Celeribacter indicus: one gene and its partner. Each later gene encodes a partner of the first gene's protein in a complex. Links are inferred from orthologs where the notes say so. Each region holds a gene or a part of one and is shown on either strand. Other genes may lie near its edges. The genes, in order: accC and accD.

What was found.
Region 2: the proteins of accC (region 1) and accD are in contact, whole or in part, in a solved structure (PDB 8UXZ), measured with the Escherichia coli proteins. The link is inferred for Celeribacter indicus from one-to-one orthologs.

What each region holds. Positions count from the first base shown.
Region 1 is NZ_CP004393.1:3,062,202-3,076,503, forward strand. Bases 8,838-11,826 are described here. They hold accC (acetyl-CoA carboxylase biotin carboxylase subunit), read left to right. Parts: upstream 8,838-9,653; coding sequence 9,654-11,000; downstream 11,001-11,826. Other genes in these bases: P73_RS15265 (NAD(P)-dependent oxidoreductase), read right to left, coding at 8,838-8,873; accB (acetyl-CoA carboxylase biotin carboxyl carrier protein), read left to right, coding at 9,151-9,642; aat (leucyl/phenylalanyl-tRNA--protein transferase), read left to right, coding at 11,077-11,721; P73_RS15285 (DUF2155 domain-containing protein), read right to left, coding at 11,685-11,826. In the rest of the region: P73_RS15225 (ABC transporter permease), read right to left, coding at 1-358; P73_RS15230 (ABC transporter ATP-binding protein), read right to left, coding at 477-1,256; P73_RS15235 (VOC family protein), read right to left, coding at 1,253-1,690; hydA (dihydropyrimidinase), read right to left, coding at 1,692-3,143; P73_RS15245 (Zn-dependent hydrolase), read right to left, coding at 3,249-4,511; P73_RS15250 (TetR family transcriptional regulator C-terminal domain-containing protein), read left to right, coding at 4,759-5,391; P73_RS15255 (hypothetical protein), read left to right, coding at 5,506-6,117; NAD-dependent dihydropyrimidine dehydrogenase subunit PreA, read right to left, coding at 6,231-7,532; more of P73_RS15265, read right to left, coding at 7,536-8,837; more of P73_RS15285, read right to left, coding at 11,827-12,221; outer membrane lipid asymmetry maintenance protein MlaD, read right to left, coding at 12,218-12,685; P73_RS15295 (NADH:ubiquinone oxidoreductase subunit NDUFA12), read right to left, coding at 12,697-13,080; ATP-dependent Clp protease ATP-binding subunit ClpX, read right to left, coding at 13,273-14,302. UniProt on the Escherichia coli protein: This protein is a component of the acetyl coenzyme A carboxylase complex; first, biotin carboxylase catalyzes the carboxylation of the carrier protein and then the transcarboxylase transfers the carboxyl group to form malonyl-CoA.
Region 2 is NZ_CP004393.1:550,023-564,305, reverse strand. What follows is about bases 11,314-14,283. They hold accD (acetyl-CoA carboxylase, carboxyltransferase subunit beta), read left to right. Parts: upstream 11,314-12,296; coding sequence 12,297-13,271; downstream 13,272-14,283. Other genes in these bases: P73_RS02755 (bifunctional folylpolyglutamate synthase/dihydrofolate synthase), read left to right, coding at 13,268-14,283; P73_RS02765 (CPBP family intramembrane glutamic endopeptidase), read left to right, coding at 11,330-12,232. Outside these bases: P73_RS02830 (NAD(P)/FAD-dependent oxidoreductase), read left to right, coding at 1-805; 16S rRNA (guanine(966)-N(2))-methyltransferase RsmD, read left to right, coding at 805-1,365; P73_RS02820 (HAD family hydrolase), read left to right, coding at 1,362-2,006; map (type I methionyl aminopeptidase), read right to left, coding at 2,089-2,904; DNA/RNA nuclease SfsA, read right to left, coding at 2,971-3,663; P73_RS02805 (competence/damage-inducible protein A), read left to right, coding at 3,710-4,438; P73_RS02800 (GNAT family N-acetyltransferase), read left to right, coding at 4,431-5,150; P73_RS02795 (OmpA family protein), read left to right, coding at 5,162-6,082; P73_RS02790 (LysR family transcriptional regulator), read right to left, coding at 6,104-7,009; P73_RS02785 (NADPH-dependent 2,4-dienoyl-CoA reductase), read right to left, coding at 7,155-9,173; P73_RS02780 (hypothetical protein), read right to left, coding at 9,248-9,634; P73_RS02775 (DUF6478 family protein), read right to left, coding at 9,647-10,417; P73_RS02770 (hypothetical protein), read right to left, coding at 10,546-11,148.

The DNA of each region.
Region 1 (14,302 bases):
GGTCCATCGCCCGGTTGTGCACGATCCCGACGGCGAGCGCGATGCCCGCGAGCGTCCCGATCCCGAAGCCGACGAGCGTCGCCGACAGCGTGACCCAGCCGTGATAGACGAGCGAGCGCCGCGAGGTCGGGCGCAGCTCCGCCGTCGTCTTCCAGATCTCCGCCGCGACCTGATGCGGCGCGGGAAGTTTCGGGCGCTCCTGCGACAGCGTGTCCGCGACGAGCGCGCCGAAGGACACCTCCTCCCCCGCCCGCGCGGCCTGGTCATGGGTCCACTGGCTGTTCATCCGGATCGCCGCCCCGTACCAGACGAGGAGCAGGACGGCGAGCACCGTGAGGACGGGAAGGAGGTTCCTCATGCCCGGCCTCCCGCCCGCAACCGGCGCCGGACCGGATATTTATGAGCAGATGAAGCAGCCCGCCGCGCGTCCCGGCGAGGCCCGACAAAAGTCCGACGCAAGTCCGACGCAAATCCGATCATGCCTCGTGCCCCGCCCGCAGCCCCTCGCGCACCCGGTGCGCGATCGCGATGAACTCCGGCGTGTCGCGGATCTCGAGCGGCCGCTCCCTCGGCAGCGGGCTTTCGATCACATCCGTGATCCGCCCCGGCCGCGGGCTCATCACGACGATCCTGGTCGAGAGATAGACCGCCTCCGGGATCGAATGGGTCACGAAGCCGATGGTCTTCTCCGTCGCCGCCCAGAGGCGCAGAAGCTCCTCGTTGAGCCGGTCGCGCACGATTTCGTCAAGCGCACCAAAGGGTTCGTCCATGAGCAGGATCCCGGCATCGAAGGCCAGCGCACGCGCGATGGAGGCGCGCTGCTGCATCCCGCCGGAGAGCTGCCAGGGGAATTTCCGGCCAAAGCCCGTCAGGTCCACGAGATCGAGCACCTTCTCCACACGCGCGTCCTGATCGGCCTTCGGAAAGCCCATGATCTCCAGCGGCAGCTTGATATTGCCCGCGATCGTGCGCCAGGGATACAGCCCGGCGGCTTGGAAGACATAGCCATAAGCCCTTGATTTGCGGGCCTCCTCCGGGCTCAGCCCGTTGACCTCGAGCGTGCCGCCCGTCGGCGTCTCGAGCCCGGCGATGCAGCGCAGGAAGGTCGTCTTGCCACAGCCCGACGGCCCGATGAAGGAGACGAAATCGCCCTTGTCGATCCGCAGGGAGACATCCCTGAGCGCCTGCACCGGCCCGTCACCCGTCCGGAAGGTGAGATCGACATGCTGCGCGTCGATGACCGGCCGCGCCGTCATGCCTCCCCCCTCCACAGGCCCCGGTCCGCCAGTTCCACGCTGTTGCCCGCCGGGTCGCGCAGGTAGATCGACCTCCTGCCGGTCGGCCAGAGGAAATCCGCCTCTATCTCCACATTGTTTTCCTTCAGATAGTCGGCCCATCCGGCCAGGTGTTCGGACGCGACCGCCAGCGCGACATGGCCCTGTCCCTCCGCCCCGTGCGGAGGCACGGGCAGGCGCGCGCCGGGCGGCGGCGGAACCCGCGTCGCCTCCGCGATGAAACACAGGACCACGCTCTCGCTGTCCGGCCCGGCGCGAAAGAACGCATGCCGCCCCTCCACGCGCACGATCACCTCGAGCCCGAGAAGGCCCTCGTAGAACGCCTGCGCCGCGTCGAGATCCGTCACATAGACCGCCGCTTCGAGGACACCGCAAACTTCGGGAGCACGCGCCACGTCACACGCCCGTCGCCGGGATCCCCGCCCGCGCCACGGGCCGCGGCGCGGTCAGGTCCTTCCATTTCGACAGGGCCTTGTTCACCGTCGCATTCGGATCGCGGGCAACGAATTCGCCATGGCCTTCCTGCGCCTTCAGCGCCCCCCTGTCCACCGCCACATGGCCACGGGTGAGCACGTAGCGCGGCAGCGCCGTCACCTCGATCCCCTCGAACACGTTGTAGTCGATGGCGGAGGCCTGCGTGGCCGCGGAGATCGTCTTTTTCATCGAGGGATCCATCACCACGATATCCGCATCCGCGCCGACGAGGATCGCGCCCTTCTTCGGATAGCAGTTCAGGATTTTGGCGATATTCGTGGAGGTTACGGCCACGAATTCATTCATCGTGATCCGCCCCGTCTCGACCCCGCAGGTCCAGAGCACCGGAAGACGGTCCTCGAGCCCGCCGGTCCCGTTCGGGATCTTCGAGAAATCGCCGGCGCCGAACCGCTTCTGCTCGGTCGTGAAGGCGCAATGGTCCGTGGCGACGCAGGAAAGCGTGCCCGAGGCGAGACCGGCCCAGAGGCTGTCCTGATGCTGCTTGTTTCGGAAGGGCGGGCTCATCACCCGGCGCGCGGCATGGTCCCAGTCCTCGTTGAAATATTCGCTCTCGTCGAGCACGAGATGCTGGATCAGCGGCTCGCCCCAGACGCGCTTGCCCTGCATCTTCGCGCGCCGGATCGCCTCATGCGCCTCCTCGCAGGAGGTATGCACCACATAGAGCGGCGCGCCCGCCATGTCGGCGATCATGATCGCGCGGTTCGTGGCCTCGCCCTCGACCTGGGCGGGGCGCGAATAGGCATGGGCCTCCGGGCCGGTGTTGCCCTCGGCCAGCAGCCGCGCGGTGAGTTCCGCCACCACGTCGCCGTTCTCGGCATGCACGAGCGGCGTCGCGCCCAGTTCCGCGCAGCGCCGGAAGGAGGCGAACATCTCGTCGTCGTTCACCATGAGCGAGCCCTTGTAGGCCATGAAATGCTTGAAGGTGTTGATCCCCTTCTCGGTCACCGCCTTCATCTCGTCGAAGACCTGCTCTCCCCACCAGGTGATCGCCATGTGGAAGGAATAGTCGCAACAGGCCTGCACCGATTTGTTGTCCCAGACCTTGATCGCGTCGAGAAGGCTCTCGCCCGGCGCGGGCAGACAGAAGTCGACCACCATCGTCGTCCCGCCCGCAAGCGCCGCGCGGGTGCCGGAGGCGAAATCGTCGCTGGAATAGGTGCCCATGAACGGCATCTCGAGATGGGTATGCGGGTCGATCCCGCCCGGCATCACGAAACAGCCCGACGCATCCAGCACCTCGTCACCGGAAAGATCCGGCCCGATCTCCACGATCCGGCCGTCCTCGATCTTCACATCCGCCTCATAGGTCAGGTCCGCGGTGACGATGGTGCCGCCCTTGATGACTTTGCTCATTTCCCTCTCCTTCTCGGGCACGCGGGACGTCCGCCGCGTCCCTGCCCTTCATCTGCTCTCAAATATTCCGGGGAGCGCGAGGGGCTGGCCCCTCGCCCCGCCGCCTCACTCCGCGATCCCGGCCGTCTCCAGCACCGCATGCAGCAGCACATCCGTGCCCGCCGCCGCCCATTCGGGGGTGATCTCCTCGGCCTCGTTATGCGACAGCCCGCCCACGCAGGGACACATCACCATCGTCGCGGGCGCCACCGCCGCAGCCCAGCAGGCATCGTGCCCCGCGCCCGAAACGAGATCCATATGGCTGTAGCCCAGGCGCTCCGCCGCGGCGCGCACATTCGCGACCAGGTCCGGGGCGAAGGTCACGGGATCGAAATGTCCGACCGGCTCCACCGCGCATTCCACGCCGAGCCCGGCGCAGATCTCCGCCGCACGCGCCTCGATCCGGCTGCGCATCGAGGTGAGCTTGTCGAGATCGGGGCTGCGGATATCCACGGTGAACACCACCTTTCCGGGCAGCACGTTGCGCGAATTCGGGGTGAACTGCATCTGCCCGACGCCGCCCACCGCGTTCGGCTGGTGCGCCATCGCGACCTCCTGCACCATCTCGAGGATGCGCGCCATGGCGAGCCCCGCATTGGTCCGCATCGCCATCGGCGTCGAGCCGGTATGCGCCTCCTTGCCGGTGAGGGTGAATTCGAGCCACCACAGGCCCTGGCAATGGGTCACGACGCCGATCTCCCGGCCCTCGGCCTCGAGGATCGGACCCTGTTCGATATGAAGCTCGTAATAGGCGTGCATCCGGCGCGCGCCGACCTCCTCCTCGCCCTTCCAGCCGATCCGCGCGAGCTCCCCGCCGTAGGTCTTGCCCTCGAGGTCGGTGCGGCCATAGGCATAGTCGAGCGTGTGCTTGCCCGCGAAGACGCCGGAGGCCAGCATGGCGGGCGCGAAGCGCGCGCCCTCCTCGTTGGCCCAGTTGGTGACGACGATCGGATGTTTCGTCCGAATGTCGAGATCGTTCAGCGTGCGCACCAGTTCGAGCGCGCCGAGCACACCGAGGACGCCGTCGTATTTCCCGCCCGTGGGCTGGGTGTCGAGATGCGACCCGACATAGACCGGCAGCGCCTCGGGATCCGTCCCCGCGCGCGTCATGAACATCGTGCCCATGGCATCGACGCCCGTGGTCATCCCCGCCGCCTCGCACCAGGTCTGAAACACCGCGCGCCCCTCGGCATCCGCGTCGGTCAGCGTCTGGCGGTTGTTGCCCCCCGCCACCCCCGGTCCGATCTTCGCCATCTCCATCAGGCTGTCCCAGAGGCGCCCGGAGTTGATCCTGAGGTTTTCAGCCGGGGCAGATGTCGCGGCGGTCATGCACTGTCCTTTCCTCTCCGGCGGGGCGCGGGTCGCGGCGCAGCCCGCCTCGTGTTCCGGTCGTTTCCGGTTCGGTTTGACCATTTGGTCAAGGGCACACTAACAGCAACGCCCGCCGGCCCCGAAGATGCCACTTGCCGAAAAACCGGGCAAAGGCGGTCCGAGTCCGGTTTTAAGGCGATTCCCGCTTCGACATGACGCTTTTTTTGGCAAGGATGATGCGGTAACGGGAGGAACCGCGCAAAATATGGGAATCGAGATGCATATGCCCGGCCGGCAACCACGCACCAGGATACAGAGAAAGAACACGGAAACGATCCTCGAAGCCGCTCTGGAGGTCTTTTCCCAGCACGGGTTTCGCGGCGCGACGCTGGACCAGATCGCGCGGGCGGCGGGGCTGTCGAAGCCGAACCTGCTCTATTATTTTCCTTCGAAAGTCGCCATCCACCGCGCCCTGATCGACGGGCTGATGCAGACATGGCTCGATCCGCTGCGCGAAATGCGGGCAGATGGCGAGCCGGTCGAGGAGATCCTCGCCTATGTTTTGCGCAAGCTCGAGATGGCGCGCGAATACCCGCGCGAAAGCCGCCTCTTTGCCAACGAGATCGTGCAGGGTGCGCCGAACATCCTCGACAAGATCGAGGGCGAGCTGCGCAGCCTCGTCGAGACCAAGGCCGCGGTGATCGAGGACTGGATCGCCCAGGGCAGGATCGCGCCGACCAACCCCTATCACCTGATCTTCTCGATCTGGGCGACAACCCAGCATTACGCCGATTTCGACGCGCAGATCCGCGGCATCCTCCATCCCGACGGCGACTCGCATTTCGAGGACGCGCGGGTGTTTCTCGAAACGCTCTACCGGCGGATGCTGACACCCTAGACAGCGGGGCGCGTTAACCATCTGCACCGATTTCGGCTGCGCTCACCCCCGCGACTCGCCTATCCTCGGATATGGGAAACAGGTGGGGGCTCCTTTTGCACAAGGAGCCAGGGCATGACGACTATCACGGGCGTGCCGGCCTTCGGAGGCGGCGGCTTCGCCTTCAGGCCATCGCCGGATCCGCCAAGGCCCGCCGTCCCTCCGATCGCGGAAACAGCGACCGACGGGGCGGCGACATTCACGAACGGAAACGGGTTTGCCGGACAGACGGGCGCCGCATTCACGCGGCACCACGGCGCCGGCGGGCATGGCGGCTCCGGCGACCCCTCTGGTGATCCGCAGGCCGGAAAGCGGGACGCAAGGACGGGCAGCATGGCGCCCGCTCGCGACCCCTTGCCCGATGATGTGATCGCCGGGCCGACGCCGGCCTTTCAGGCCTCCGTGCTCGAGGTCGAGCGCGATCTGCGCATGGCCATCGCCAGGCTCGAAGCAAAGCGCGCGAGGGAGGCCGACGAGGCCGCGATCGCCCCGGTGCCGCGACCGCAGCCGCATGGGGCGCCGGAGCACGTCCCCGCGGCGCCCCCTCCCGATGACACAGCAGGGACGGACCGGGCACAGACGGACCGGGAGGCCCTGCCCCAGGCGCGCCCGCGAGACATCCAGGAGACCACGCCGGACAACCATGCCGCGCTGGCAGACCCCCCGGACGAACGCGCCGCGGACTGACGGCGTTGGCGTAGGAACGGCGCGGATGCCCCCTCTCCCGCGTCGCGCGGCGCCCGCGCGGCGGGATCGGCGCCGGAGCCGGCCGACAGGCCGCCCCCCGGCGCACGTCCGGCTCATTCCGCCGAACAGGCCATCACGTTGTTCGGGTGGGTCGTCCAGTTGGCGTAATCTCCGACCTCGCGCCCGGTGCGCGCGTCCACCGCGCCGTGCGGCAGAGTCTTCATCGTGATACAGCCCTCCACCGGGCAGACATTGACGCAGAGGTTGCAGGCGACGCAATCCTCGTCCTTCACGGTGAAGCTGCGGTCCGGCGACATGGCAATGGCCTGATGCGACGTGTCCTCGCAGGCGATGTAGCAGCGGCCGCATTTGATGCAGTCGTCCTGACTGATCACCGCCTTCGTCACATGGTTGAGGTTGAGATACTGCCAGTCGGTGACGTTCGGCACCGCCTTGCGCGACAGGTCGGAGACCGAGGCGAATCCCTTCTCGTCCATATACTGGCCGAGACCCGAAATCATCTCCTGCACGACCTTGAAGCCATAGGTCATCGCCGCCGTGCACACCTGCACGTTGGAGGCGCCGAGGGCGAGGAATTCCGCCGCGTCACGCCAGGTTGTCACCCCGCCGATCCCCGAGATCGGCAGGCCCGCCGTCGCCGGGTTGCGCGCGATCTCCGCCACCATGTTGAGCGCAATGGGCTTGACCGCCGGGCCACAGAGGCCGCCATGCGTGCCCTTCCCGTCGATCGTCGGCTGCGGCGCGAAACTGTCGAGATCGACCGAGGTGATCGAATTCACCGTGTTGATCAGCGACACCGCATCCGCGCCGCCACGCAGCGCCGCCTCCGCCGGGCCGAGGATATTCGTGACATTGGGCGTCAGCTTGACGATCACCGGCAGGCCGGTTGCCGCCTTGCACCAGCGCGCGACCATCTCGATATATTCGGGCACCTGCCCGACCGCCGATCCCATCCCGCGCTCGGCCATGCCATGCGGGCAGCCGAAATTGAGCTCGAACCCGTCGCAGCCGGTTTCCGCGATGCGCGGCAGGATCTCCGTCCACGCCTCTTCCGTGCAGGGCACCATGACCGACGCGATCAGCGCGCGGTCGGGATAGTCCCGCTTGACCCGCGTCATCTCCTCGAGATTGACCTCGAGCGGACGGTCGGTGATCAGCTCGATATTGTTGAGCGCCAGGAGCCGCCGGTCGGCGCCGTGAACGGCGCCATAGCGCGGGCCGTTGACATTCACCACCGGCGGCCCCGCCTCCCCCAGCGTCTTCCACACGACGCCGCCCCATCCGGCCTCGAAGGCGCGGCGGACGTTATATTCCTTGTCGGTCGGCGGCGCGGAGGCGAGCCAGAAGGGGTTCGGGCTCTTGATCCCGCAAAAATCGCTCGTCAGATCGGCCATGGCTCAGCCCTCCATCAGCTTGGCGTGGATATCGTCGGCGGCATCGCGCCCCTCGGCGACCGCCGTCACGGTGAGGTCTTCGCCCCCGCTCGCGCAATCGCCCCCGGCCCAGACGCGTGCCACGGACGTGCGGCCCGTCGCGCTCACCGCGATCTTGCCGCCCTCGATCCTCAGGCCGTCCGGCGCGCCGGCGAGCGTCTGGCCGATGGCCTTGAACAGCTGGTCGGCCGGCAGGCGAAAGGTCTCGCCGGTGCTCACGAGCGCGCCGTTCTCCTCGACCGTGTATTCGCATTCGACCTCGGCGCAGGCCCCGTTGCCGATCACCCGCACCGGCCGGGCATTGTAGACGATGCGGACGCCCCTCGAGGCGGCGAGATCCTGTTCGTATTCGGAAGCCCCCATCCGCTCCCGGCCCCGCCGGTAGAGCATGGTGACGGTCCGCGCGCCCAGGAGCTTCGCCTGCACGGCGGCGTCTACCGCGGTCATGCCGCCGCCGATCACCACCACGTCGCGCCCCACCGGCAAGGTCGAAAGGTCGTTCGACTGGCGCAGATCCGCGATGAACTCCACCGCGTCGCGCACGTTCTCCTTTTCCTCGCCCTCGGCCCGGAGCGCATTCACCCCCGCGAGACCGATGGCAAGGAACACCGCGTCGAACTCCGCCTTCAGCCCCTCGAGCGTCAGCCCGGCGCCCAGGGCCCTGCCGGTTTCGACGGCGATCCCGCCGATCTGCATGAGCCAGTCGACCTCCTTCTGCGCGAAGCCCTCCGGCGCCTTGTAGGAGGCGATCCCGTATTCATTGAGCCCGCCGGGTTTCGGACGCGCGTCGAAGACGGTGACATCGTGGCCGCGCATCGCGAGACGGTGCGCCGCCGAAAGCCCCGCAGGCCCCGCGCCGACCACCGCCACCCGCTTGCCGGTCGGCGCCGCGCGCGAGAAGGGATGGGAATTCTTCGCCATCAGGCTGTCGGTCGCATAGCGTTGCAGCCGCCCGATCTCGACCGGCCGGCCCTCGGCGGTCTCGCGCACGCAGGCCTGTTCGCACAGCGTTTCCGTCGGGCAGACGCGGGCGCACATGCCGCCGAGGATGTTCTGATCGAAGATCGTCTTTGCCGCCGCCTCCGGCGTTCCGGTCAGGATCTGCCGGATGAAGAGCGGCACGTCGATCGAGGTCGGACAGGCAGTCATGCAGGGCGCGTCGTGGCAGAAATAGCAGCGGTCCGCCGCGACCTGCGCCTCATGGGCATCGAGCGGCGGGTGCAGGTCGGAAAAATGCGCGGCGTAGCTGTCCTTCGGCAGGCGCCCGGCGGCGAGGCCGGGCGTCATCGGAGAAATGGACATCGGGCTTGCTCCCTGTGGCTTGCTTCGTCGTGACCAGCGTGGCAGGGGCAGGAATTTTATCAAGCGGTAAAATATTGGCCGCGCACAAATCCTCCACGGAGCCCCGCTTTCGCCAAAGATTGATGCGTGCGCGCCCAAAACTTGCGCAGAGTTTCGGCGCGGCGGCGGGGGCGCAGGCCGGATATCGGGTTTTCACGCAACGTTACAAGGCTTATATACGGGACCAGACCCATGAAAAGCCCGCCACGAAGACGGGCGGCAGAAACCGAGTGACCCTATGACAAAACAGAACGACGCCGACGTGGCCTTCATCGAGGCTCTGGCCGCACTGCTCAATGCCAACGACCTGACCGAGCTCGAGGTGAAACGCGAATATGGCGAGAACGATCGCCTGAACGTGCGGGTGTCCAAGGTGAAAGAGGTCGTCCAGACAGTCGCCGCCGCGCCGGCCCCGGCGGCCCTTCCCGCGCCCGGCGCCGCACCCGCGGCGGCAGCGCCTGCCGCCCCCGCCGAGGCGGGTGACCCCGCGAACGATCCGAACGCCGTCTCCTCCCCGATGGTCGGGACCGCCTATCTCGCCGCGGAACCGGGCGCCGCCCCCTTCGTCAAGGTCGGTGACCAGGTCTCCGAGGGCCAGACGCTGCTGATCGTCGAGGCGATGAAGACGATGAATCACATCCCCGCTCCGAAATCCGGCACGGTCAGGCGCGTGCTCGTCGAGGACGGCACTCCGGTCGAATTCGGCGCGCCGCTGATGATCATCGAATAAGGGCGTCCCCGATGTTCGATAAGATCCTCATCGCCAACCGTGGCGAAATCGCCCTCCGGGTGATCCGCGCCTGCCGCGAGATGGGCATCGCTTCCGTGGCGGTCCATTCCACGGCGGATGCCGATGCGATGCATGTGCGTATGGCCGACGAGGCCGTGTGCATCGGGCCGAATTCCTCGGCCCAGTCCTATCTCTCCTTCCCCGCGATCATCGCCGCCTGCGAGATCACCGGGGCGCAGGCGATCCATCCGGGCTATGGCTTCCTGTCGGAAAACGCCGCCTTCGTGCAGATCGTCGAGGACCACGACCTGACCTTCATCGGCCCCTCGGCGGAACATATCCGCCAGATGGGCGACAAGATCACGGCAAAGGAAACCGCCGAACGGCTGGGGATCCCGGTCGTTCCCGGCTCGAAGGGCGGTGTCCCGGATGTGGACGCCGCGAAGAAGACGGCGGCGGAGATGGGCTATCCCGTCATCATCAAGGCCACCGCCGGCGGCGGCGGGCGCGGGATGAAGGTCGCGAAATCGGAGGCCGAGCTCGAGGTCGCCTTCCGCACCGCGCGTTCGGAGGCCAAGGCCGCCTTCGGCAATGACGAGGTCTACATGGAGAAATACCTCCAGAAGCCGCGTCACATCGAAGTGCAGGTCTTCGGCGACGGCCAGGGCGGCGGCATCCACCTGGGCGAACGCGACTGTTCGCTCCAGCGCCGCCACCAGAAGGTCTTTGAGGAAGCCCCCGGCCCCTCGATCAGCGCCGCGGAGCGCGCCGAGATCGGCGGCATCTGCGCCAGGGCCATCGCGGAAATGGGCTACAGGGGCGCCGGCACGATCGAATTCCTCTACGAGGACGGCAATTTCTATTTCATCGAGATGAACACCCGCCTTCAGGTGGAGCATCCGGTGACGGAGGCGATCTTCGGCCAGGATCTCGTGCGCGAGCAGATCCGCGTGGCGGCGGGAAACAGGCTGTCCTTCACCCAGGACGATCTCAGGATCGACGGCCATGCGATCGAAGTGCGGATCAATGCCGAACGCCTGCCCAATTTCGCGCCCTGCCCCGGCAAGGTCACGCAATATCACGCGCCCGGCGGCCTCGGCGTGCGCATGGACAGCGCGCTCTACACCGGCTATTCGATCCCGCCCTATTACGACAGCCTCATCGGCAAGCTGATCGTGCACGGCCGCGACCGGCCCGAAGCGCTCGCACGGCTGCGTCGCGCGCTCGGCGAGCTGATCGTGGACGGCGTGGACACGACGATTCCGCTGTTCCACGCACTCCTCGAAGAGCCCGATATCCAGGCCGGCAACTACAACATCCACTGGCTCGAGAAATGGCTCGAGACCAACCTGGGCTAAGCCCCTTGCATGATTGTGGAAAGGCCGTCCGCGAGGCGGCCTTTTCTTTTGATGAAAGAGCCGCCAGAGTCGGATCATGAACCATGTCGAGCTGACCCCGGAACTGATCCTTCAGGCCTATGCGAACGGCGTCTTTCCCATGGCCGAAAGCCGGGAGGATCCCGCGCTGTTCTGGGTCGACCCGCGGATGCGGGGGATCATCCCGCTCGACGGGTTCCACATCTCCCGCTCGCTGGCCCGCGTGATCCGTTCGGGGCGCTTCTCCGTCACCTTCGACCGCGATTTCGCCGGCGTCATGACCGGCTGCGCGGATCGCGAGGAAACCTGGATCAACGCCACGATCCTCGCGCTCTACACCCGGCTGTTCGAGATGGGGTTCGGCCATTCCTGCGAGGTCTGGCGCGACGGGCGGCTCGTCGGCGGGATCTATGGCCTCGCGCTCGGCACGGCGTTTTTCGGGGAAAGCATGTTCTCGCGGGAAACCGACGCGTCCAAGGTCGCACTCGCCTATACCGTCGCGCGGCTGCGGCGCACGGGCTTCACCCTCTTCGACACACAGTTTCTCACGCCCCACCTCGCCTCTCTCGGCGGCATCGAGATCCCCCGCGCCGACTATCGGGCATTGTTGCGAAAGGCCATGGAAAGGCGGGCGGATTTCTGCGCGCCGACCGGAGAGCTGACGCCTCAGGACGTGCTACAGGACAGCGGCCAGAGGTCGTAGCGCTGGTGATCCATCGCGTTCAGCGCCGGGCTCGACGCGATCATCCAGCCGGAGAAGACCGGATCCTCCGTCCCGTCGACCCGCACGGTCAGATAGGCATAGGCGTCGCCCGAGGGGTTGCCTTCGGGATAGCGGCAATCGCCGAGAAAGATCTCGATCCGGCCGAAGCGCACCATGTCCCCGACACCCGCGCCCAGATCCTCGACCCGCCCCGTCAGCTTGTCGAGCGCGCGCAGCGTCGCGCCCGAGGAGGAGGCGACGGTGTCGCGGAATTCGGTGGTGATGTCGTTGAGCTCGTCCTGGAACCCCTCGTCGGGCAGGCGCTGTAGCTCCTCGAGCGACAGCCCCTCGCCGAACCCGCCCTCCTCGTCCTCTTCGAGCGGGGTGATCTCGATATCGTCGATGCCGGTGTCGAGATCGTCGCTGAACCCCGGCTCCTGCGCCTGCGCGCCGCCGCAGGCGATGAATGCGGCCATCAGGACGATGCCGAGACGGCTCATTCCAGCTCGCTCCCGTCTTCGGAACTCCCGGTGACGAACTTGAGCAGCAGGTTGATCAGGCTCACCGATCCCTGCGTGTCGGCGATCACCTGTCCGTCCTCGAAATTGAACATCGAACCGCCGGGAAGAAGCTCGACGAAATTGCCGCCGAGCAGCCCCTCGGAGGAGATCAGCGCAGCCGTGTCGTCGGGCAGGAGGACATTGCCGTCGAGCGTGAGCTGCGCCTCGGCGCGAAAGGTCTCCCGGTCGAGACCGAGCCCGGTGACGGTGCCGACCTTCACCCCCGCAAGCCGCACGTCGGTGCCGGTGGAGATCCCCTCGGCGGAGCGGAAGGAGGCGGTCAGCCGATAGCTGTCCTGCGGACCGGTGGCAAAGCCGGTGAGCTGCCCGGCATAGACCAGGAAGCCGATGGCAAGCGCGACGACGCCGGCGCCCACCGCGATTTCTGTGGGATTCTCGGACATGACGAACGGCCTTATTCGGGCTGCCAGGCTTCGTAATCCTGACGCACGATCGGTTTGGGACGACGGATGGAACCGGCGGGAGCATAGGCGGCGGGGGTGCCGGTCAGGTTCTCCACATGCGGCATTTCCCATTCCTTATGCGCCAGCGCCTCGTGGCCGGGATGGTTCGCGAAGGTGTGATGCAGCCAGCCGTGCCATTCCGGGGAGACCCGCGACGCCTCGATATCGCCGTTATAGACGACCCAGCGGCGGGTGTCGGCCTCGTTGCGGTAGAAGCGGTTGCCCTGGGCGTCCTCGCCCACCTTGATCCCGTGGCGCCAGGTGAAAAGCTGTGTCCCGATGGTTCCGTCCTTCCACCAGACGAGCGCGCGCAAGAGAGTGTTCACGATACCCATGGATCCGTCACCTTTCGAAGTTCGCTTGGGCAATCTATGGACCATCGACGCAGCAAGGTCCAGAGGGGAGCGCGCCGCGCGGTGCGGCTTTTCGCGGAGCGTGGCCCCACCATGGCAAGGCCCCGCCGGATCTCTCCCGCGGGGCCCCTGTCTGTCTATCTGTCTGTCTGTCCGTCCGCCGGACGGGCCGGGTCAGGAGGCGTTCGCCTCCTTCGCCTCGCCGTCGGAATAGATCATCAGCGGCTTGGCGGGGGAGACCACCGCCTCCTCGTTCACCACCACTTCGGTCACGTCGTCCATGCCCGGAAGCTCGAACATCGTGTCGAGCAGAATGTCCTCGAGGATGGAACGCAGGCCCCGCGCGCCGGTCTTGCGCTCGATCGCGCGCTTGGCGATGGCGGCCAGCGCCTCCTCCGTGAAGGAGAGCTTCACATCCTCGAGCTCGAACAGGCGCTGGTACTGTTTCACCAGCGCGTTCTTCGGCTCGGTCAGGATGGTGACCAGCGCCTCCTCGTCGAGATCCTCGAGCGTCGCGAGCACCGGAAGCCGGCCGACGAATTCCGGGATCAGGCCGAATTTCAGCAGGTCCTCGGGCTCGAGCTCCTTGAACAGCTCGCCCACGCCGCGGTCGTCGTCATTCTTGACATCCGCGCCAAAGCCCATCGCCGTGCCCTTGTTGCGCTGCGCGATGATCCGGTCGAGCCCGGCAAAGGCGCCGCCGCAGATGAACAGGATGTTCGTGGTGTCCACTTGCAGGAATTCCTGCTGCGGATGCTTGCGCCCGCCCTGCGGCGGCACGGAGGCCACGGTGCCTTCCATGATCTTCAGGAGCGCCTGCTGCACCCCCTCGCCCGACACGTCGCGGGTGATCGAAGGATTGTCGGACTTGCGCGTGATCTTGTCGACCTCGTCGATATAGACGATGCCGCGCTGCGCGCGTTCCACGTTGTATTCGGACGCCTGCAAGAGTTTGAGGATGATGTTCTCCACATCCTCGCCCACATAGCCCGCCTCGGTCAGCGTGGTGGCGTCGGCCATGGTGAAGGGCACGTCGAGGATCCGCGCCAGCGTCTGCGCCAGAAGCGTCTTGCCGCAGCCGGTGGGGCCGATCAGCAGGATGTTCGACTTGGCGAGTTCGATGTCGCCCGCGCCCTTCGCGGCATGGTTCAGACGCTTGTAATGGTTGTGCACGGCCACGGAAAGCACGCGCTTCGCCGTCGCC
Region 2 (14,283 bases), 2.5 Mb from region 1 along the record:
TGCCATGGCCCCGGAATTCCGCGAAGGCGCCTCCGTCCTCGTCGTCGGTGGCGGATATATCGGGCTGGAGGCGGCCGCCGTGGCGGCAAAGAAGGGGCTGAAGGTCACGCTGATCGAGGCGGCCGAGCGTATTCTCCGGCGGGTTGCCGCAAAGGAGACCTCCGATTATTTCCGCGCGCTGCACCGCCGTCACGGCGTCGATCTGCGCGAGGGCGTCGGTCTTGAGCGGCTGACCGGGGAGCGCCGGGTGTCCGGCGCCCTGCTGACCGACGGGACCGAACTCGAGGTCGATTTCGTCATCGTCGGCACCGGCATCACGCCCGACACCCGGCTTGCCGAACAGGCGGGGCTGGTGCTCGAGAACGGCATCCGCACCGACGCCCATGCCCGCACCTCCGATCCGCATATCTATGCGGCGGGCGACTGCGCCTCCTTTCCGCACCTCGGCAGGCAGATCCGGCTCGAATCCGTCGGCAACGCGATAGACCAGGGCGAAATCGCGGCAAAGAACATGATGGGGGGCGAGGAGACCTATATCGCGAAACCGTGGTTCTGGTCCGATCAGTACGACGTGAAACTCCAGATCGCCGGCCTCTCCGCGGGCCATGACCGGGTCGTGAGTCGCGAGGGCGAGGGCGCCCGGTCGCACTGGTACTACCGGGACGGCCACCTTATCGCCATCGACGCGATGAACGATCCCCGCAGCTACATGGTGGCCAAGCGCCTGATCGAGGCGGGGCGGTCCGCCGATCCCGACCTGGTGGCCGACCCCGCCACCGACCTCAAGACGCTGATGCGCGGCTGATGCGGATCATCGCGGGAAGATATCGCGGGCGCGCGCTCGCCGCGGTCGGAAAGGGCGATGCCGCCGCGCATCTGCGGCCGACGACGGACCGGGTGCGCGAGAGCCTGTTCAACGTGCTCTCGGGCGGCAGGTTCGGCGATCCGATCACCGACGCGCGGGTGCTCGACCTCTTCGCGGGCACCGGCGCGCTCGGGCTCGAGGCGCTGTCGCGCGGGGCGGCGCATGTCACCTTCGTCGACGACGGGCGCAAGGCGCAGGACCTGATTTCCCGCAACATCGCGCTCTGCAACGCCGCCGGGCAGACGACGCTGCTGCGTGCGGATGCGACCCGCCTGCCCGTCAATCCCGGCCCGCCCTGCGACCTGGTCTTCCTCGATCCCCCCTATGGCAAGGGCATCGGTGAAAAAGCCCTCTCCGCCGCGCTCGCAGGCGGTTGGCTGGCGCCGCGCGCCCTCGTCGTCTGGGAGGACAGTGCAGAGATCGAGGTCCCCGAAGCGCTTGCCCTTCTCGACACCCGCCGTTACGGCGACACGAAAATCAGCTTTCTGGAGCCCGAATGACCGTAAAATGCGTGATCTTCGACTGCGACGGCGTACTCGTCGACAGCGAACCGCCCCTGCTCGATTTCCTTTGTGACGAATTCGCCGCCCTCGGCCATCCCGTCTCCCTCGCGGAGCTCGAGGCAAAATACATCGGCGGCACGATGAAGACCGTCGCAGAACGGGCCCGCGCGGCCGGTGTGCCGCTGCCCGACAACTGGGAGGTGGACGTCTACCCGCGCATCTACGAGATCCTCGAGGGCGTGCCGCTCGTCGCGGGGATCGAGGCGACACTCGATGCGCTCGATGCGGCGGGCATTCCCTATTGCGTCGGCTCGAACGGCCCGATGGAGAAGATGGCGGTCACGCTCGGCGGTCATCCGGCCTTCCATGCCCGGCTCGAGGGGCGCATCCATTCCGCCCATACCCATGGCGTCGCGAAACCCGATCCCGGCCTGTTCCTCATCGCCGCCGAACAGATGGGCGTCGCGCCGGAGGACTGCGCCGTGGTCGACGACAGCCCCTCGGGCTGCATCGCCGCGCGCCTCGCGGGAATGCGCTGTTTCGGGTTCGACCCGCATGGCGACGGGGCGCGGCTCGTGGCGGAAGGTGCCGAACATCTGGACGACATGTCGCACCTTCCGGCGCGCCTCGGCCTCTGAGCCTCCGGCGGGCTTTTTGCTGCTCCAAATACTCAGAAAGGCCGCCCGGAGGCGGCCTTTTCAAACAGGATCGGAAGGAAAATCAGGCGCCCCAGGTCGGATGGAACCTGCCCGCCGGGGAGAGCGTGAAGATCTCGCAGCCCGTCGCGGTGACGCCGATCGAATGCTCGAACTGCGCCGAAAGCGACTTGTCGCGGGTGACCGCGGTCCAGTCGTCGGCCAGCACCTTCGTCTCCGGCCGGCCAAGGTTCACCATCGGCTCGATGGTGAAGAACATGCCTTCCTCGAGCACCGGCCCCGTGCCCTCCCTCCCGTAGTGGAGCACGTTCGGCGGCGCGTGGAACACCCGGCCGAGCCCGTGGCCGCAGAAATCGCGCACCACCGACATGCGCTGCGCCTCAACATAGGTCTGGATCGCATGGCCGATATCGCCGAACGTGTTTCCCGGCTTCACCATGTCGATCCCGATCATCAGGCTGTCATGGGTCACCTGTAGCAGCCGCTCGGCCTTCCGGCTCAGCTTGCCCGCGACATACATGCGCGAAGTGTCCCCGAACCAGCCGTCCAGGATCACCGTCACGTCGATATTGAGGATATCGCCATCCTTCAGCTTCTTGCCGCCGGGAATGCCGTGGCAGACGACATGGTTCACGGAAATGCAGGAGGCATGCCGGTAGCCCTTGTAGCCGATCGTGGCGGAGGTGGCGCCGAGCTCGGTCACGCGCCTCTCGATGAAGGCATCGAGCTCCGCGGTCTCCACGCCGGGCACGACCAGGGGCGCGACCTCGTCGAGGATCTGCGCGGCGACCCGACCCGCGGCCCGCATGCCGGCAAAATCGGCGTCCTCATAGATGCGAATTCCGTCTTTGGTGATGCGGCCGCGATGCGTCTCGTCCAAGGGTCCACTCCATAGCTTACCCGCCCGATATAAGCGCTTCAGGCGCGGGAGGCCAGTGGCGACGGGCTACAACTGTCGCAAAGGGCGCGTGTCGAAACTCACCTGCTCCGGTGTGATGGTGCTCGCGAAGACCATGGTTTCGACGCCCGCGCCCCGCGCGGCCCGTGCGGCCGCGGCATAGACGGGGTCGATGTCGGAAGCGGGGGCGAAGCGGTCGCAATCGTCGCGGCAGACGAGATAGAGCATGACCGCGCGATCCCCCTCGGCCACGCGCGCGGCAAGCTCGCCCAGATGCCGCGCCCCGCGCGCGGTCTTCGCATCCGGGAATTCGGCGAGCCCCGCCTCGCGCGACAGGGTGACGGATTTCACCTCGACCCAGGTCCGGCGGCCTCCTGCGGTCACGAGGAAATCGGCACGCGATCTTTCGCCATAGCGCACTTCGGCGCGGATTTCGCCGGCAAGCCCCGGAATCCGCCCCGCGATCAGGGCCTCCGCCACGACGCGGTTGGCGACACCGGTGTCGACGACGACCCGCGCCGCGCCCAGTTCGACGATCCGCAGCCCGTATCGGAGCTTCCTGCGCGAATCGTCGTTCGGTTCGACCCAGACAGGCAGACCCGGCTCCGAAAGGCCGATCATCGAGCCGGGATTGGGACAATGCGCCGTCACCTCGCGCCCGTCGGGAAGACGGATATCCGCGAGGAACCTTTTATAGCGACGCAGGAGAACCGCGGGGATCAACGGGGTTTGAAAGCGCATGTGGCGAGGACTATACCGAAAGGGAAGCCCACTCAAGGAGGCCCCCATGCCCAATCCGACCGCCGCGATCCTCATCATCGGGGACGAGATCCTGTCCGGCCGCACGCGCGATGTGAACATGCACCATCTCGCGGGTGAGCTCACGCGGATCGGGATCGACCTCAGGGAGGCGCGGTTCGTCTGCGACGACCGGGTGGCCATCGTCTCCGCCGTGCGCGCGCTGTCGGCGGCCTATGATCATGTCTTCACCTCCGGCGGCATCGGGCCCACCCATGACGACATCACCGCCGATTGCATCGCGGAGGCCTTCGGCCGCGCGATCGGCATCCGCGACGATGCGCGCGCCCTACTCGAGGCCCATTTCCAGCGGCGCGGAGTCGAAGCGAACGAGGCGCGGATGCGCATGGCGCGCATTCCCGACGGGGCGGCGCTCATCGACAATCCCATCTCCATTGCACCGGGCTTCTCGCTCGAGAACGTTCATGTCATGGCGGGCGTGCCGGCGATCTTCGAGGCGATGGTCGCCTCGCTCCTGCCGACGCTTACGGGCGGCCAGCCGCTCCTGTCGCAAAGCTATCGCATCGACCGGCCGGAAAGTTCGGTCGCCACACCGCTCAAGACGCTTGCCGAGAAATATCCCGAGCTGTCCATGGGCTCCTATCCCTTCCAGGACAATGGCGCCTACGGCACGAATGTCGTGATCCGTGGACAGGACGGAACCCAGGTCGAAGCGGCTCTCATAGAGCTTGCCGGTCTCTTCCCGGCCGATGTCTGAGCAGATCGGCGCCACGCGCCATTTCGCCGCCTTCGAGGCGACATGGCCCTCTGCCCGACAGGCGCCATGCGGCCCCTTCATCTGGCGCGACGGGGCCGGTGGCGGCCGCCGTGTCTCCGCCGCGACACTGGAGGGGGTATTCTCCGAAACGGACCTCGACAGGATCGAGAGCCGCTTTGCCGCCGCCGGACGAACACCGCTGTTCCAGGTCCGGCAGGGGCAGGACGCTTTCGACCGGGTGCTTGAGCGACGCGGCTATCGCATAGGCGACCCCTCCCTCTGCCTTGCCGCCGATCTTGCCATCCTGCCCGACGCCGATCCCGAGGCCGGTTTCGCCTGCTGGCCGCCAATCGCGGTCCAGCGGGAAATCTGGGAGGCCGGTGGCATCGACGCGGCTCGGCTCGGCGTGATGGAGCGGGTGGAGGGACCGAAGACGGCCCTGCTCGCCCGGCATGAGGAGCGGCCGTGCGGCGCGGCCTTCGTCGCCGTCGCACAGCACATCGCCGTGGTCCACGCGCTCGAGGTCCCGCAGGCCGAGCGGCGCCGGGGCATCGCGCGCCGGCTCGTCGCCTCGGCCGCGCACTGGGCGCGAGGTGCAGGGGCGCGGACACTCGCGCTTCAGGTCACGGCGGAAAACGCGGCGGCGCGGGCGCTCTATTCTTCGCTTGGAATGCACGAGGTGGGCCGATACCACTACAGGACAAAAATCTGAAGCCTCTGCCGATGTTCCGCGCCGCCTGCCTTTTCCTCTGCCTCAGCGCCGCCGGCGCCCATGCGCTCGACCTTCCCGGCACGGCGAGCGAGACCGCGCGACGCAGGGTCCCCTTCACCGCACAATCCTTTCCCACCGGTCCGTTCGAGGGCGACGAGACGGCGCGGCTCACGCTTGAGGGCGACGTGCTCCATGTCGCCTACAGGCTGCCCGCCACCGCTCTCACGAGCCTGCAAATGCTTTCGCTTCTGCGCGCGCAACTCGCGGAAGAAGGATTCGACATTCGCTTTACCTGCGCCGACCGGGACTGTGGCGGTTTCGATTTCCGCTATCTGCTCGACCTGCTGCCCGAGCCGGGGATGCATGTCGATCTCGGCGATTTCCGCTATCTCCTCGCCGTCCATGACGAAGGCCGGGCTGTCGCGGTGCTGACCAGCCGGGCGCCACAGACGGGCTATATCCAGATCACGACGGTGACCCCGGCGGAGACGCCGGAGATCGCGCTGAGGCCGGTCGACGGGGGACAAGGCACCGGCGCGGGGGCGTCCGCACCCACCGACATCGCCGCCGCGCTCGCGGCGCGCGGGCGTGTCGCGCTCGACGATCTGTCCTTCGAAACCGGGGCGGCGGCGCTCGGGCCGGGACCGTTTTCCTCGCTCGTGCGGCTCGCCGGATGGCTGGCGGACCATCCGACCGCGCATGTGGTGCTCGTCGGGCACACCGACACGGTCGGCAGCCTGTCGGGAAATACCGCGCTCTCGCGGCAACGGGCGGAGGCAGTGCGGGCGCGTCTCGTGACGGTCCATGGTGTCGATCCCGCGCAGATCGAAGCGCAGGGCGTCGGTTTCCTTGCCCCCCGCGCCTCCAACGCGACGGAGGAGGGGCGCGAAAGAAACAGGCGGGTCGAGGCCGTGCTTTCCTCGCCGCCGTGAGGACGGCGCTTCGGGCTCAGATCACCACTTCTCCGGCCCCTTGTCCGCAAAGGCCCCCACGAGAAAATCAATGAAGGCGCGCACCTTCGGCTGGGTGAATCGGCCGGGAGGATAGACCGCATAGATGCCCTGCATATCCGTCGGCAGGCCGGGGATCGCCTCCTCGATCAGGCCCTTTTCCATCGCGTCGGCATAGAGGAAGGACGGCAGGTAGGCGATGCCGAGGCCGGAAATGCAGGCGTTCAGCAGCGACTGCCCGTCATTCACCGTCAGCCATCCGGCGGTGCGGATCTGGCGCTTTTCTCCCGAGGGCGCGGTGAGCTTCCAGACGGCCCCGCTCGACTGGTTCGAATAATGCAGCAGCTTGTGCTCGTTGAGATCGTCGATCTTCTGCGGACGGCCGAATTTCTGGAAATAGGCGGGCGCGCCGACCATGCGTTTCGTCGTCTCGGTCAGCTTGCGCGCGCGCAATGTGCTGTCCTCGAGCTCGCCGATCCGCACCGCCATGTCGAAACCCTCGGAGATGAGTTCGACATAGCGGTTGTTGAGCACCATGTTCACGGTGATATCGGGAAATTCGGCCAAGAAGTCGCCCAGCACCGGCGAGAGGTGGTTGACCCCGAAATCGGTCGCGACGGAAATGCGCAGAAGTCCCGAGGGCGCGGATTGCATCGAGGTGACGAGCGCATCCGCCTCCCCCGCATCGTTCAGCACCCGGCAGGCGCGGTCGTAATAGGCCAGCCCGATCTCCGTCGGACTCACCCGGCGGGTCGTGCGGTTGAGCAGGCGCGCGCCGAGCCGGGCCTCGAGCGAGGAGACATGTTTGGAAACGGCGGATTTCGAAATTCCCATCTTCTTGGCCGCATCCGTGAAACCGCCCTGATCCACCACCGTGGCGAAGGCTTCCATTTCAGTCAGTCGATCCATCTGCGTGTCTACCTGCGATCTTGTCCCTCAGACCTGCCTTATCCCGTCCAATTCGGGCGAGAATGGGGAAGGCCGGGGACAATAGCGTGGTGTTGCGGAAATCGTGTTGTCGCGGGAAACCGCCCCTCCCCGACCCGCCGCGCGATCAGAGCCGGGCGGCGAGACGCGCACCCTGATCTATCGCACGTTTCGCGTCGAGTTCCGCCGCAACATCCGCGCCGCCGATGACGTGGCAGGATATCCCCGCCTTTTCAAGCATATCGACAAGCCCGCGCTCGGAGATCTGACCGGCGCAAAGCACGATCGTGTCCGCCTCGACAAGCTGCTGGACGCCGTCCCTCGTGATGAGCAGCCCCTCGGGCGTCACCGCGTCATAGCTCACGCCGCCGATCATCCGCACCCCCTTCATCTGAAGCGTGGCACGATGGATCCAGCCCGTGGTCTTACCGAGACGCCGGCCCGGCTTTTCCGCCTTGCGCTGCAAGAGCGTGACTTCGCGCAGCGGTGCCTCCGGCCGCGGCCCCTCCGGGGCGATGCCACCGCGGGCGCGGGCGGGGTCGGTGATGCCCCATTCCACCTTCCACTCCGGCAGATCGAGCGTCGGGCTGTGTCCGGTGACAAGGAACTCGGAGACGTCGAAACCGATCCCTCCGGCACCGACGACCGCCACGCGCCGCCCCACCGGCACGCGATCGCGCAACACGTCGATATAGCTCACGGTATTGCCGTGATCGTTCTGGCCGGGGATTTCCGGATCGCGGGGACGCACCCCGGTCGCGATCACGATCTCGTCGAAAGCTGCGAGCCCCTCCGCCGTCGCCTCGGTCCCCAGCCGCATCTCGACGCCATTGCGCACGAGCAGTGTGTCGAACCACGCGACGAGCCCGTGGAACTCCTCCTTGCCGGGAATGACGCGCGCCATGTTGAGCTGCCCGCCCGCCGCCCCGGCGCGGTCGAACAGCGTCACGCGATGCCCGCGCCCGGCGGCAATGATCGCCGCGGTCATTCCCGCGGGGCCCGCCCCGACGACCGCGATCCGTTTCGGCGCATCGGCCGGCGCGTAGACGAGCTCGGTCTCGTGACAGGCGCGCGGATTGACGAGGCAGGTGGTGAGCTTGCCCGAAAACGTGTGATCGAGACAGGCCTGGTTGCAGGCGATGCAGGGCGCAATCTCCGCGGCGCGGCCCCCGGCGGCCTTCGCGACGAAATCGGGATCGGCGAGGAAGGGACGCGCCATGGACACCATGTCCGCGCAGCCCTCCGCCAGGATGCGATCCGCCACCGCAGGATCGTTGATCCGGTTCGACGTGATGACAGGGATCGCAACCTCGCCCATCATCTTCTGCGTCACCCATGTGAAGGCCCGGCGCGGCACGGAGGTCGCGATGGTTGGCACCCGCGCCTCGTGCCAGCCGATCCCGGTGTTGAGGATGCTCGCGCCCGCCGCCTCGATCTCGCGGGCGAGCGTCACGACCTCGTCCCAGGTGGAGCCGCCGGGGATGAGGTCGATCATGGAAATGCGGTAGATCAGGATGAAGTCAGGCCCCACCGCCGCGCGTACCCGCCTCACCACCTCGACGGCAAAGCGCATGCGGTTCTCGTAGGATCCGCCCCAGCGGTCCTCGCGCCGGTTGGTGTGGGCGACGAGGAACTGGTTGATAAGATAGCCCTCCGACCCCATCACCTCGACCCCGTCGTAGCCCGCCTCCTTCGCCCGCACCGCCGCCGTCGCGTAATCGGCGATCTGCTTCTCGATTCCCGCCTCGTCGAGCTCGCGCGGCCTGAAGGGAGAAATCGGCGATTTGATCGCGGAGGGGGCGACACAATCGGGGCTGTAGGCATAGCGTCCGGCGTTCAGGATCTGCATCGCGATCTTTCCGCCCTCGGCATGGACGCGGTCGGTGACCGTCCGGTGATTGGCGATGTCCGTCTCCGTGAACAGCCCCGCCGCGCCGGGATAGACGCCGCCCTCCCGGTTCGGGGCCATGCCGCCGGTGACGATGAGACCGACACCGCCACGGGCGCGGGCGGCATAGAATTCCGCCACCGCCCCCCAGTCGCCGCGCTCCTCGAGCCCGGTGTGCATCGACCCCATCAGCGTGCGGTTGCGCAACGTGACGAAGCCCAGGTCGAGCGGGGCGAGAAGATGCGGATACTGCGTCATGTGGACCTCCCTTGCGCGCCAAGGATGCGCGGGCGCGCGCAGGCTGTCATCCGAAACGCGGCGTCAGGGCCGGCTCACGTCCCGCCGGTCTCGACGCAATGGCGGCGGAAGGCGCGTTTCAGCAGGTCGAGTTCCTGGCGCAGCAAGGCCATTTCCGCAAGCAGATCGTCGGCCGCCGCCTCCCCCGCGATCAGCGAGAAGGATCCGAGCCTGTCTCCCGTCGCGCGATCGGTGAAAAGAAACGTCTGCACGCCGTCGCTGACCAGCCCGGAGGGAATGGCAAAGCGGAAGAGCCACACCCCCGCGCGATCGGGATCCGCGCGCAGCTCATGGCCCGGCACCTGTTGATCGAGGCAGCTCACCTCGATATCGGGCTGCGCCTCGTGACCCGGCGGGACATGAAGCTCGCCCTCCCAGACCCCGGCCCTGAGCCGCGTCTTCACCAGCGTCAGATCGCTCATCCTTTCCCTCCCTCAGAGTTCCGCGCGCGGACGGCGCGACAGGGTCAGATCCCGCAGGTAGATCTGGTTCATTTCCGGACCCTCGAAAATCAGGTCGATCCACACCTTCTCCACCCGCTTCTCGTTGAGCTTCGTATAGGCCAGGTCGAATTCGACAAAGGTCTCGTCGCTGTGCAACGGCAATTCGCGTACCACCTGCTCCAGATTGGGGCCATGCTTCACGTTCAGCCGCGAGAAGATCTCGATCGGCTTCTCGAGCCCGATGTCGAAATCGAGCCGCACCAGGTGGCGGCGGCCGAGGCCGTGACAGGCCTCTTCGGGCATGTCGATCGACAGCGACAGGAAGGAGCCGTCGAAGCGGAAGACGTCGATCTGCACCCCGAAAGGCGCAAGGTCCTGTTCGGACAGGTTGCGGACCTGCCGGTAGGTCAGTTCGGAAATCCGGCAGTCGTGGAACAGCGTCGCCTCGCTGCCGATCATGGTCTTCGCCGGGACGGCGGACGCGCCACGCGACGGGATCGGCCCGCGCCAGAGTTCGGGGCGATAGGAGAATTCGGTATAGAGAGGCAATTGCATCGCATTCGACCCGATGAGCGGAAGGGCGAGGCGCCCCTCCGCCACGAAGAGAAAACGGTCGAGTTCCCGGCGCAACTGCTTCGCCTGCCCGCGCAGCCGCCGTAGCGTGGCCAGATCGAGCGCACCGGCCAGATCCGCCCGCCTTTTCCAGCGCCCGCTCGAAATCCCGTTGAGCCGTTTTTCCAGGTAGTCGCGAAACCGACGCATCTTTGGCGAAGCCTTTGTCCAACCGTTCGGCGCAGACTATGCCGGCCACGGCTTCCTACTCAACAAGGATCGGAAAAATCAGGGGTCTGGTTCCATTTCCGCAACAGCTTTTCTTGGAATATCAAGCCCTAGACGGGATTGGCACGTTCGAGCGCGATGCGGAAGCGCGCGAGCAGCGCCTTCAGCGCGCCCGCGGAGACCGGGGTTGCCTCGAACCCGGTGGCCGTCGCCGTCATCAGCCGCCCGTCGAGGACGAAGAGCACGCGCCAGTAGTCGTCGTCGAGCCCCGCGATGGGCGGAGGTGCGGTGTCGCGCGCGTGAAGCAGGAACGCCCCTTCACCGCTCCGGCTTTCGAGCACACGCACCGTGTCCGCCCGCCCGGCACGCGACAGGACCGCGCGCCCCTCCGCCGTCGCGAAAAATTCCGCAAGGCGCGCCGGTGCGAAGGCACCGGGAGCCGCGAGCGGGGGAGAGACGGACAGGGTGAGAAGCGCGGGCCCACCGCCGCCGGTCGCGCGCGTACATTGCGCGAGCAGGACGAAACCGCCCTCCGCCGTATCCCGGACCGAGGCCGTGTCCACGCAGAACCCCGCCGGCCCCTCGACGCTCAGCCCGCTCTGCACGAGTGTCACCCGGCGCGGCAGACCGGCCCCGGCGCCCGTTCCGGGCGGCGGCATCTGACAGGCCGTCAGCGCCAGCGCCACGGCCGCCGCCATGGCCGCCCCGGTCATCCTCCGGACACCGCGTCCTTCCCGCCCCATGTTCCTGCCTCCGTCGTTCCCGTTCGCACCGCGCCGGTGCCGGCCGCGCATGCCCGCCTCGGCGGGGTTCCGCCTGCGGCCGCCTTTCGTCGCCTGGCGCAACCTGCTATCGCTTCTTCAGTCTCCGTCAAGTGACAGGTGTACCCTTCCCGTGTCCGCCAGCTTCCACCCTTACGCGCCGATCATCGCCTCCGCCAGCCGTCGTCCCGAACGCTGGCGCCTCTTTGCCGCGATCCTCGCGCTGTTCTTCGTCACCATCGCGGTCGGGCCGGTCTTCTATACGCTCATCGGACTTGCCGCGCCCGAGTTGCGCCTCGTCGCGCAGGGACCTGGCGGCAGCTTCGCCATCGGGACGACGCCGGGCGGGCTGTTCACGATCCTGTCGGGCTTCGCCATCACCCTGCTCGCCGCGCTCGTGCTTGCGCGGCGGCTGCACGCGCGCGGCCTGCGGGACCTGACCGGCCCCGCCGCCCGCCTGCGGCGGCAGTTCGTCTCCGTGCTGAAATGGGTCGGCCCGCTCGTATTCCTTGCGATGGTCCTGCCCTGGGATACGGGAGCCGAAGTCCAGATCTCGGAGAATCTCCCGACGCGGGCGTGGCTGTTCTGGCTGCCTTTCGCGGTGCTCGGGATCATGATCCAGATCACGGCCGAGGAAATCGTCTTCCGCGGATATCTGCAAAGCCAGATCATCGCTGTGTCCCGCTCCTACGCGTTCGGCCTCGTCGCCTCGGCGCTGCTGTTCGGCCTCGGCCATATCTCGTCCTTCGGGCAGGGCGCGGAATTCTTTCCGGTGATCTGGGCCACCGGCTTCGGGCTTCTTGCCGGCGATCTCACCGCGCGCTCCGGCACGATCGGTCCGGCCTGCGCACTGCATTTCATCAACAATGCGGCCGCGATGCTGCTCGTCCCGCAGGCCAGCAATCTCTCGGGCTTCGGACGGATGGTCCAGACCGCCGAGATCGCCGCGCTCTACACCGATCCGAAGGTGATCGCCTTCGAAACGATCCTGCTGGTCGTCACCTGGCTCGCCGCCCGCCTCGCGCTCAGGCGTTGATTGCATTTCCCGGCGTGTGGCCTTATCTGGGGGGCCAATCACCGCAACGTCCAAAGGCGCGCTCATGAACTGGATTTCCAATTACGTCCGCCCGAAGATCAACTCGCTCTTCTCGAAGCGGGACACACCGGACAATCTTTGGACGAAATGCCCCGAATGCGGCACGATGCTGTTCCACCGGGAGCTGACGGAAAACCTCAACGTCTGCACCAATTGCGACCATCACATGCACATCACGCCGCGCGACCGCTTCACCGCGATATTCGACGGCGGGATCTTTTCCGAGGTCGCCGTGCCGATGCCGATCGAGGATCCGCTGAAATTCCGCGATCAGAAACGCTATCCCGAACGGATGCGCGCGGCGCAGAAGGCGACGGGAGAAAAAGAGGCGATGCTGGTCGCGGAGGGCGAGATCGGACGCACGCCCGTCGTTGCCGCGGCACAGGACTTTTCCTTCATGGGCGGCTCGATGGGCATGTATGTCGGCAATGCCTTCATCGCCGGCGTCGAACGCGCCATCGCGCTGAAGCGCCCGTTCATCATGTTCTCGGCGGCGGGCGGCGCGCGGATGCAGGAGGGGATCCTGTCGCTCATGCAGATGCCGCGCACGACCGTGGCCATCGAGATGCTCAAGGAGGCGGGCCTTCCCTACATCGTCGTGCTGACCCACCCGACCACGGGCGGCGTCACGGCCTCTTACGCGATGCTCGGCGACGTGCAGATCGCCGAACCCAATGCGCTGATCTGCTTTGCCGGGCCGCGCGTGATCGAACAGACGATCCGGGAAAAACTGCCCGAAGGCTTCCAGCGCGCCGAATATCTTCTCGATCACGGCATGCTCGACCGCGTGACCCATCGCCGCGCGATGAAGGGCGAACTCGTGACGATCCTGCGCATGCTCGGTTCCCTGCCGCCCGCCGTGGCCGGGGACCTGCCGGCGCCCGCACCCGCCGCATCGGCAGAGACGGAGCCCGCCGATCAGACGCCTGAACCGAAAGCGAAACAGCCGGCACAGGACGAGGGGAGCGCCGAAACGTGAGCGCCCGCACATCGGACGTCATCCTCGAGCGGATGATGTCGCTGCACCCGAAGGTGATCGACCTCGTGCTCGACCGCGTGTGGCGGCTTCTGGATGCGCTGGACCATCCCGAGACCAGGCTCCCGCCTGTGATCCACATCGCCGGAACGAATGGCAAGGGCTCGACCCAGGCGATGATCCGTGCGGGTCTCGAGGCGGCAGGCATGAGTGTCCATGCTTATACTTCACCGCATCTGGCACGGTTTCACGAACGCATCCGGCTGGCCGGAAAGCTGATCGACGAGGCCGATCTGATGGAGGTGCTCGAGGAATGTGAACGCGCCAACGGCGGCGCCCCCATCACCTATTTCGAGATCACGACGGTCGCCGCGATGCTCGCGATGAGCCGGGTCCCGGCGGATTACACGCTGCTCGAGGTAGGGCTCGGCGGCCGGCTCGACGCAACGAACGTGATCGATCGGCCGGATCTCACGATCATCACGCCGATCTCCATCGACCACACCCAGTTCCTGGGCGACACGATCGAGGCGATCGCAGGCGAGAAGGCCGGCATCATCAAGAAGGACGTGCCCTGCATCGTGGGTCCGCAACCCGACGCGGCGCTCACGGTGATCGAGGAGCGCGCCGCCCGGCTGCACGCCCCGCTCCTGGCCTACGGACAGCACTGGCATGTCTGGGAGGAGCGCGGACGGCTGATCTATCAGGACGAGCGCGGCCTGCGCGACCTGCCCCTGCCGCGCCTTGCCGGGCATCACCAGATCCTGAACGCGGGCGCCGCCCTCGCGGCGCTGCGCCATCTCGGCTTCGGGGATGCCGCCCTCGAGGCGGCGCTGACCGACGTTCACTGGCCCGCGCGCATGCAGCGGCTCAAGGAGGGCCCGCTCACCGTGGCCGCGCCGAAGGCGGAGCTTTATCTCGACGGCGGACACAACCCTGCGGCAGGCGAGGCCCTGGCCGAAGCACTCGATCGGCTTCCGCAGCGCGAGACCCATCTAGTCTGCGGCATGCTCAA